Regions from separate parts of the Enterobacter sp. E14S genome, predicted to be linked through region 3. Evidence: predicted binding sites of a transcription regulator. Region 3 holds the regulator's gene; each other region holds the start of a gene.
What was found. Region 3 encodes CRP, which controls carbon source genes, mostly activating them, when cyclic AMP is high. Its sites were predicted from a motif close to ATGTGANNNNNNTCACAT; they were not measured.
Positions count from the first base shown of each region.

Region 1: ompW (outer membrane protein OmpW) is a predicted target of CRP. The motif match lies at 1,140-1,157, and genes of this name have one in related genera.
Region 2: azuC (stress response protein AzuC) is a predicted target of CRP. The motif match lies at 1,184-1,201, and genes of this name have one in related genera.
Region 4: deoC (deoxyribose-phosphate aldolase) is a predicted target of CRP. The motif match lies at 955-972, and genes of this name have one in related genera.

Region 1 covers NZ_JBVODQ010000001.1:838,312-840,513, forward strand. The annotation lists gene yedE (selenium metabolism membrane protein YedE/FdhT) at 1-171, shown strand, start outside; gene yedF (sulfurtransferase-like selenium metabolism protein YedF) at 168-401, shown strand; gene ompW (outer membrane protein OmpW) at 444-1,076, opposite strand; partial or broken gene ACZ6J2_RS04045 (YkgJ family cysteine cluster protein) at 1,359-1,761, shown strand; gene ACZ6J2_RS04050 (YciC family protein) at 1,787-2,202, shown strand, end outside.
Region 2 covers NZ_JBVODQ010000001.1:1,090,290-1,092,491, reverse strand. The annotation lists gene ftnA (non-heme ferritin) at 7-504, opposite strand; gene yecR (YecR family lipoprotein) at 709-1,047, opposite strand; gene azuC (stress response protein AzuC) at 1,282-1,365, shown strand; gene ACZ6J2_RS05190 (DUF2766 family protein) at 1,471-1,722, shown strand; gene ACZ6J2_RS05185 (anaerobic C4-dicarboxylate transporter) at 1,765-2,202, opposite strand, start outside.
Region 3 covers NZ_JBVODQ010000009.1:151,105-153,306, forward strand. The annotation lists gene ACZ6J2_RS17455 (YccS/YhfK family putative transporter) at 1-1,086, opposite strand, end outside; gene crp (cAMP-activated global transcriptional regulator CRP) at 1,144-1,776, opposite strand; gene ACZ6J2_RS17465 (OsmC family protein) at 2,088-2,202, shown strand, end outside.
Region 4 covers NZ_JBVODQ010000010.1:133,470-135,671, forward strand. The annotation lists gene deoC (deoxyribose-phosphate aldolase) at 45-824, opposite strand; gene ACZ6J2_RS18155 (YjjI family glycine radical enzyme) at 1,087-2,202, shown strand, end outside.

The sequences.
Region 1 (2,202 bases), on a different contig from region 3:
CTTGCCACGAACTGGGACAAGGTCAACCTGCTGAGCACCTTCGGCCCTCTCGGCGGCCTGCTGGTCACCTACGCCCTGCTGCTGGTCGCTTTTTTACTGGTTGTCGCGCAGGAGAAACGCTTCTTCCGTCGCGCGAGTGTTAAAACAGAAACCCAGGAGAATGCTGCATGAAAGAGTTCGTGCCCGATTACCGTCTGGATATGGTTGGTGAACCCTGCCCTTATCCGGCTGTTGCCACGCTTGAAGCCCTACCGCAGCTCAAAAAAGGGGAAATTCTGGAAGTGGTCAGCGACTGTCCGCAGTCCATCAACAACATTCCGCTTGATGCGAAAAACCACGGCTACACGGTGCTGGATATCCAGCAGGATGGCCCGACCATTCGCTATTTGATTCAGAAGTGAGAAAGGATATGCGCCCCGTCGGGGCGCATTGAACGGCCGGGATTAGAAACGATAACCCGCAGAGAACATAAACACCCACGGATCCAGGCGAGTATTGATACTTTGCTGCTGACCGCCCGCCTTGAAGCGTACGTCCGTATCAATATCCATGTACCAGACCGAGGCGTTAATCAGCCAGTCGCGGTTAATCAGATAGTCCAGACCGACCTGCCCCGCCATACCCCATGAATCTTTCAGGCTGAGGTCAGTCAGACCGGCCTCTTTACCGGTATCGTTAAACTTCTCGTCAAAGAAGGTGGTGTAGTTTACACCGGCGCCAATATAAGGACGCACCTTGCTGCTGGCATCACCAAAGTACCATTGCGCCATCAGCGTTGGCGGTAAATGGTGAACCGTGGCGATATCACCCGTTGCGCCCAGACCCACGCGATGACGGAACGGCGTTGCAGCCAGAAGCTCAACACCAACGTTTTCCGTCGCCATATAGGTGAACGTTAACCCTAACTGGGTGTTATTACTGACGTTAAAACCGCCCATACCCAGCACGTTATCCGATCCTTCAGTTGGGCGAACCGTAGCCGAACCGGCACGAATAAAGAATTCGCCTGCTTCATGCGCATACGCGCCGCCAGAGAGACTGCTTAATACAAGGGCTGCCACCGCTAATTTTTTCATATCCGCTCCATCGTTGTGGTTTTAATCGCGGGTGAGAATATACTCACAAATGAGTAATAAGTGATCTGCTACAGATCACATTAAAACCAGTAACTTAACATTCATTGATCTGGATTAATTTTTTGTTACGCATCCAAAAGCGATAAGTTGTTTCCATGTCAATTTTTGGCATTTCACAGTTACAAAATTTTCCCTTTTCCCCCTCTTGCTCTTCCTCTGACGGCTGGATAATTTATCGCTCTCACAAGTTGATTTGATGCGTTCTTCTTTTGCAGGTGTGCCATGAGTGATATCAACCCGTGCATGACGTGCGGAGCCTGTTGTGCGTATTTTCGAGTCTCTTTCTACTGGGCCGAAGCCAGCGATGGCGGCGGTACCGTTCCGGTTCATCTCACAGAGCCGTTAACGCCCTTTCTGCGCTGCATGAGCGGCACAAACCAAAAGCAGGCCCGCTGCGTGGCGCTACAGGGCGAGCCCGGGGTCTCTACCCGGTGTTCCATCTATGAGGATCGGCCCAGCCCGTGCCGGGAATTTGCCATGTCGGGGGAAGATGGGCAGGTCAACGAAGCCTGCAATCGCGCCGGCGCGCGTTGGATTACCGCCGCTTTACAAAGATATGCTTTTCCATACAAGCCTTGATGCTGCCACAGCAGGTGCATCCGGTGTACAATTGCCGGCTAATTAACACCTGCAATACTCAAGGAGAGTGCATGTCTATCACGGCGAAGTCTGTCTACCGTGACACGGGAAACTTTTTCCGCAATCAGTTCATAACCTTTTTACTGATCGCGTTGCTATGTGCCTTTATCACGGTGGTGCTGGGCCATGCCTTCTCACCGAGTGAAGAACAGATTGCCAGCCTGAGCCAGGGCGACCATCTTGCCGGAAGCGTGGGGCTGTTTGAACTGGTGCAAAACATGACGCCGGAGCAGCAGCAAATTCTGCTGCGGGCGTCTGCCGCGTCAACGTTCTCAGGCCTGATTGGTAATGCGGTTCTGGCGGGCGGCGTTTTGCTGATGATTCAGCTGGTCTCGGCGGGCCACCGGGTCAGCGCCTTACGGGCGATTGGTGCCAGTGCGCCAGTCTTACCTAAGCTGTTTATTCTGATCTTTTTAACCACGATGCT
Region 2 (2,202 bases), on a different contig from region 3:
CTGAAATTAATTCTGCGTATCGAGAGTGGAAAGTTCTTTATCAATAAAGTAAAGACCTTCGCCGGATTTACCCACCAGAGATAATTTATCCAGTACGGATTTAAACAGCTTCTCTTCTTCGTGTTGCTCAGCGACGTACCACTGCAGGAAATTAAAGGTTGGGTAATCCTGGCTGGTCATCGCCGCATGAACCAGTTCGTTAATTTTCTGCGTGATCAGCTGCTCGTGCTCGTAGGTGGCGCGGAACAGTTCATCGAGAGAATTATACTCAGCGAAAGGTGATGTCACGGTTTCAATGCGCGGCAGGCTGCCCGTATCTGTCAGATAATCAAACAGACGCTGCATGTGGGTCATCTCTTCCTGAGCGTGACGACGCAGAAACGCGGCCGCACCTTCGAAGCTGTGGTAGCTGCACCAGGCGCTCATCTGCTGGTAGAGCAGGGATGAAAAAAGCTCAAGGTTCATTTGCGCGTTGAGCTTGTCGATCATTTCAGTTTTCAGCATGGTGATGCTCCGGGTTATTATTTCTGGTTCACAATGAGCGACACTATAATTTGTTATTTAATTATTTGCAAAACGTAAATTTTTTATTTTATTTATTTAAAATACGAATGGGAATAAAACGCATTGGCGATTTTTATAATTTATTAATGAGAATTGTTTTTGTTCGTAATGAAATATACTGCCAGCAAACGCTGGCAGCGTTGATTAATACCAGGGATTATTTGACTTAGGGTTAACGGCGTAACCCATACATTTATACTGGATAGTCACGCTCTCGTTCAGGCACAAAGAGCCGCTCGTCAGGGTACAGGTTTTGATGGGCTGACCATAGGCTGAAGCGGTGGCATACCCCATGCTCTGACACGCTTTTGCCGCCGTGCCGTTATTCACATACTCATCGGAATACGCATTTTGCAGCGCTGCCTGGCCGTAATCGAGGCGGACGATGCCGTTCGGCGCGTCGAGGCTGCTGACTTCAGCCTGGCGGTTGATACTACACCCCGCGAGCAGCAGGATTGTGCCGGCTACAATGACTCTTTTCATGGTTCGCTCTGAGTGGATGGAAATACCTTATCGTACCCGCAGATGCCCGCTGCAATGCCTGGAATAGCCGGACAATCTGCCCTCACTCTTCGCAACGGGTCAGAGTGGAGCGCTATCAGGCCAACCCCATATAAAAATGTGATGGGCATCACAAAATGATTGATTTTTGTGATAATGGTCATATTATAAGCACGTTGACAATAAAGTTGTATAACAAGTTAATGGAGCATCATCGTGAAACTGCGCAAAATCCTGAAAAGCATGTGGGCCAATTACTGCCGCACGTTCAAAGACGTGCCGCCAGGCGCCATGTTCTGATAAAAAACCTGCTTCGGCGGGTTTTTTGTACCTGCAGGCGATGAAGGGAAGATGTCAGGGGGCGTGTTTTGCTACTATGGCGGCCTTTAAATAAGGAGAAAGCCCATGTCACAAAACCTGAGCGCCGATCAGGAACTGGTCTCTGACGTTGTCGCCTGTCAGCTGGTTATCAAACAAATCCTTGATGTTCTGGACGTGATTGCGCCGGTTGAAGTGCGCGAGAAGATGTCTACGCAGCTGAAAAACATCGATTTCGCCAGCCATCCTGCTGCCGCTGACCCGGTTACGCTTCGTGCGATCCAGAAAGCCATCGCGCTGATTGAACTGCGATTCACGCCGCAGGGTGAATCCCACTAAAACAGGGGTAGGGGCGACAGCACGTGTCGCCCTTTGAAGCGGTTAAAAGAACGTCTGGACCAGCAGGTAGCTCGCCGCGCACGCGCAGCTTACTCCAATCAGCCCCGGCAGAATAAAGCTGTGGTTGATGATAAATTTGCCGATGCGGGTGGTGCCTGAACGGTCAAAGCCGATGCAGGCCAAATCACTTGGATAGGTCGGCAGGACAAAATAGCCGTAGGACGCCGGGAAAAAGGCGATCAGCATTTTCGGGTCGATGCCGAGCATGAGGCCCATTGGCGCAACGGCCGTCAGCGCAGCCGCCTGGCTGTTCACCAGTTTTGACACCAGAAACAGCACAATGGCATACGTCCACGGGTGGCTCTTCACCACGCCTTCCAGCGCCAGCTTTAACTCGTCGAGATGCGCCTGGAAAAAGGTATCGCTCATCCACGCCACGCCGAACACCGAGAAGATCGCGACCATACCGGCCTTGAACAC
Region 3 (2,202 bases):
GGACGATTTAAGAGAAAGATAGCTTTTGAGCGCGGGCAATAGCGGAAGCCGTTTTTGCTTATCCGCCATCAAGTCGCGGGGATAAAGCGGGCGCTGCGTGCGCAGCACGCGGGCGATGCGGCTGAAATGCCAGGCGGCAAACTGGCCGACCGGGTTATCGGGATGCTGGCGGGCGATTTTCTCCAGCGCGCCCAGCTGTTTTTCCATGTTAAAGCGCGTCGGGTAACGGTGATAGAGAATATCATCGGCCAGCACGCGCAGACGTGCCGAGACGGTCTGCGCGTTCCAGCGGATCACCGCTTCGGCGTGGCTGCGCTCGACCAGCTTTTGCACCTCCTGCGGGTGGTGAAGGCTTACGGAGATATGCTCCTGCAGATCCAGCCCGACCTGGAAGGTGCGCAGCAGCCGCTTGTACTCGTGGTTCTTGTTGGCGGCGAGCATATGCAGCTGCTGATAGCACTGGCTTATCAGATCCACCACCTTTTGCTGGCGCGTCAGCAGCGGCGGTAAGGATTTTTCCGGGTCGGTATGCTGGGTGAGCAGGGTGTATTTGGCTTCGCAGTAATCCGCAAGCTGCACATAGAGCAGGCTCAGGGATTCACGCAGCGGCTGCTCCCGCCACAGCCAGAACCAAAACCAGTTAAACAGCCCGTACCATAATGTCCCCAGGGCGTAGATCAGCAGCGGCTCCCACACCGGCATGTTCCCGGCGAGGCTCAGCGTGAAAATGGCCGCAATCAGCGAAGCGGGAAGCAGGCGGGCGTGCAGCGAACTGATTTCCGCCGTGACGCCGAGCGTCATCGCCAGCACGGTCAGGATCAGCGGCAGCGGGATATCCCGGGCGAGCAGGAGTTGTACGGCGAGGCTACACCCGGCAAACAGGCAGCCACCGATAATCAGGCGTTTGAAAAAGCGCTTATGCGGCGTGTCCAGACCGGCAATGTTGCAGCAGGCGGGCACGAGGGAAAACAGCAGGCCTTGCTGAAGATGTCCGAGGATCAGGCCTATGGCCACAGGAAGACACAACACCAGCGTTTGTCGCAGTGCGTAGTTAACTTCCGGGTGATAGATCAGCCTGCGCCACATGGGGAGTAGAGACAAAAACGGCGTGACACCTTGCGATGGCACGCCGTTTAAGCGGAATTAACGCGTTCCGTAGACCACGATGGTTTTACCGTGGGCGGAGATCAGGTTTTGATCTTCCAGCATTTTCAGGATACGACCCACGGTTTCACGGGAGCAACCGACGATCTGACCAATTTCCTGACGGGTAATTTTAATTTGCATACCGTCCGGGTGGGTCATGGCGTCTGGCTGTTTCGCCAGGTTCAGCAGGGTTTGTGCGATACGGCCGGTAACGTCCAGGAAGGCGAGGTTACCCACTTTCTCTGACGTGACCTGCAGACGGCGCGCCATCTGGGAAGAAAGACGCATCAGGATGTCAGGGTTAACCTGAATCAGCTGACGGAACTTCTTGTAAGAAATTTCAGCCACTTCACATGCTGTCTTTGCACGAACCCAGGCGCTACGTTCCTGGCCCTCTTCAAACAGGCCCAGTTCACCGATGAAATCGCCCTGGTTCAGATAAGAAAGGATCATCTCTTTCCCTTCTTCATCTTTGATCAGCACTGCCACCGAGCCTTTAACGATGTAATACAACGTTTCCGCTTTTTCACCCTGGTGAATCAGCGTGCTCTTCGATGGGTACTTATGAATGTGGCAATGAGACAAGAACCATTCGAGAGTCGGGTCTGTTTGCGGTTTGCCAAGCACCATGCGCTGTTATCCTCTGTTATAAGCTGTCACCAGAGTCATCAGATGCATCCGGACTCTGGGGTTGCAATCGAATTCTTACCCATACCCTGGGAAGTCGGCTACCGTAACGTTTCGCAGCCAGTAAAGTTTGATGTCCTCTGCATACACGTGTAACGTCAATGTATTACTGTAGCATCCTGAGTGTTTTAGCATAGCTTTCGCCGCGTGTCTCCTGGTGTCTCGCTTCAGCATGATGCAGGTCGCCTTCCATTGCGAGAAATGTAACGCACGCGTAATCTGTCACCAAAAATGCAACGTTGGAGTTAATGAATATGCAAGCGCGCGTGAAATGGGTTGAAGGTTTAACGTTCCTGGGCGAGTCCGCGTCAGGACACCAGATTTTGATGGACGGTAACTCCGGCGATAAAGCACCCAGCCCAATGGAAA
Region 4 (2,202 bases), on a different contig from region 3:
CTGTCGGCCGGATAAGCGAAGCGTCATCCGGCATTGTCTGGCAATCAGTAGCTGCTTGCGCTCTTACCGTCGCCGTGACCCAGCGCTTTCAGCAGGCTAGCCAGCAGGCTGGACGCACCGAAGCGGTAGTGACGGGAGTCCGCCCAGTCGGCGCCAAACAGCTCGTCGGCAATCGCCAGGAATTGCTGCGCGTCTTCGGCAGTACGCACGCCGCCCGCAGGTTTGAAACCAACGGTTTTGGATACGCCCATGTCGCGGATCACTTCCATCATGATGCGCGCGCTTTCCGGGGTCGCATTCACCGGCACTTTACCGGTAGAGGTTTTAATGAAATCCGCACCGGCTTTGATGGAGATTTCAGATGCTTTACGAATCAGCGCCTCTTCTTTCAGCTCGCCGGTTTCGATGATCACTTTCAGCAGCACGTTTGCCGCCGCGCACGCGTCTTTACAGGCTTTCACCAGGTCAAAACCGACCTGCTCGTTGCCGGCGATCAGCGCGCGGTACGGGAACACCACGTCAACTTCGTCTGCGCCGTAAGCAATCGCCGCGCGGGTTTCTGCCAGCGCGATCTCGATATCGTCGTTGCCATGCGGGAAGTTAGTTACGGTTGCAATGCGCACGTCCGGCGTACCCTGCTCTTTCAGCGTCTTACGGGCAATCGGGATAAAGCGCGGGTAGATACAGATGGCTGCGGTGTTACCCACCGGCGTTTTCGCCTGATGGCACAGGGCGATGACTTTTTCATTGGTGTCGTCATCGTTCAGGGTGGTCAGGTCCATCAGTTTCAACGCGCGCAGGCTGCTTGCAGTTAAATCGGTCATAACATTCTCCAACGGCAGTGCCGTATAAATTTTACCTTGCGGGTCTGTGAGTATTCTAACATTCACCCGCTTCCACACTTCGACATTCATCACAGTTAATGAAAACTGCATACAAATTTGCATTACTGTAATGAGATCTTCTTCAAGCTTTAGCGCGTAAATTGCCGACTAAAGCAGCGATACCCCCTGTCGGATCAAAAGCCCCGACAGGCTGGCTTCCTACAATCCGTTCATCACCCGCAGAACACTCAAGGAAGCGACTATGCCCCACTCCAGCCCCGACGCCCTGCAACAACGTTGCCAGCACATTGTGACAAGCCCGGTGTTAACCCCGGAACAAAAACGTCATTTTCTGGCGCTGGAAGCGGAGAACAACCTGCCTTATCCGGCGCTTCCTGAGGCCGCACGAGCCGCACTGGACGAAGGGTTTATCTGCGACATGTTCGAAGGCCATGCGCCTTACAAACCCCGTTACGTTCTGCCGGATTACGCAAAATTTCTGGCTAACGGTTCAGCGTGGCTGGAGCTGGAAGGCGCGAAAGATCTCGACGACGCCCTCTCGCTGTTAACCATCCTCTACCATCATGTTCCGTCCGTCACATCGATGCCGGTCTATCTCGGTCAGCTTGATGCGATATTAACTCCATATGTTAGAATTCTAACACAAGAAGAGATCGATAGCCGAATAAAACGTTTCTGGCGTTATCTCGACCGTACGCTGCCGGACGCGTTTATGCACGTAAACATCGGGCCTGGAGATACGCCCGTCACGCGTGCCATTCTGCGTGCCGACGCAGAGTTGAAGCAGGTCGCACCGAACCTGACCTTTATCTACGATCCCGATATCACCCCGGACGACCTGCTGCTTGAGGTGGCGAAAAACATTTGTGAATGCAGCAAACCGCATATTTCTAATGGCCCGATGAATGATAAAATTTTCACAAAAGGCCGTTACGGCGTGGTGAGCTGTTACAACTCCCTGCCGCTTGCAGGCGGCGGCAGCACCCTGGTGCGCCTTAACCTCAAAGCCATTGCTGAACGCAGCACATCCATTGAAAACTTCTTCACCCGCACGCTCCCGCACTACTGCCAGCAGCAAATTGCCATCATCGATGCGCGCTGCTGTTTCCTGTACGAGCAATCTGGCTTCTTTGAGAATAGCTTCCTGGTAAAAGAGGGGCTGATTGATGCGGAACGGTTTGTACCCATGTTTGGCATGTACGGCCTGGCGGAAGCGGTGAATACGCTCTGTGAGAAAGCAGGAATAGCGGGACGCTACGGAAAGGATGAACAGGCCAACGCGCTGGGCTATCGCATCAGCGAACAGCTTGCGGCGTTCGTTGAAAGCACGCCGGTGAAGCATGGCTGGAAGCATCGC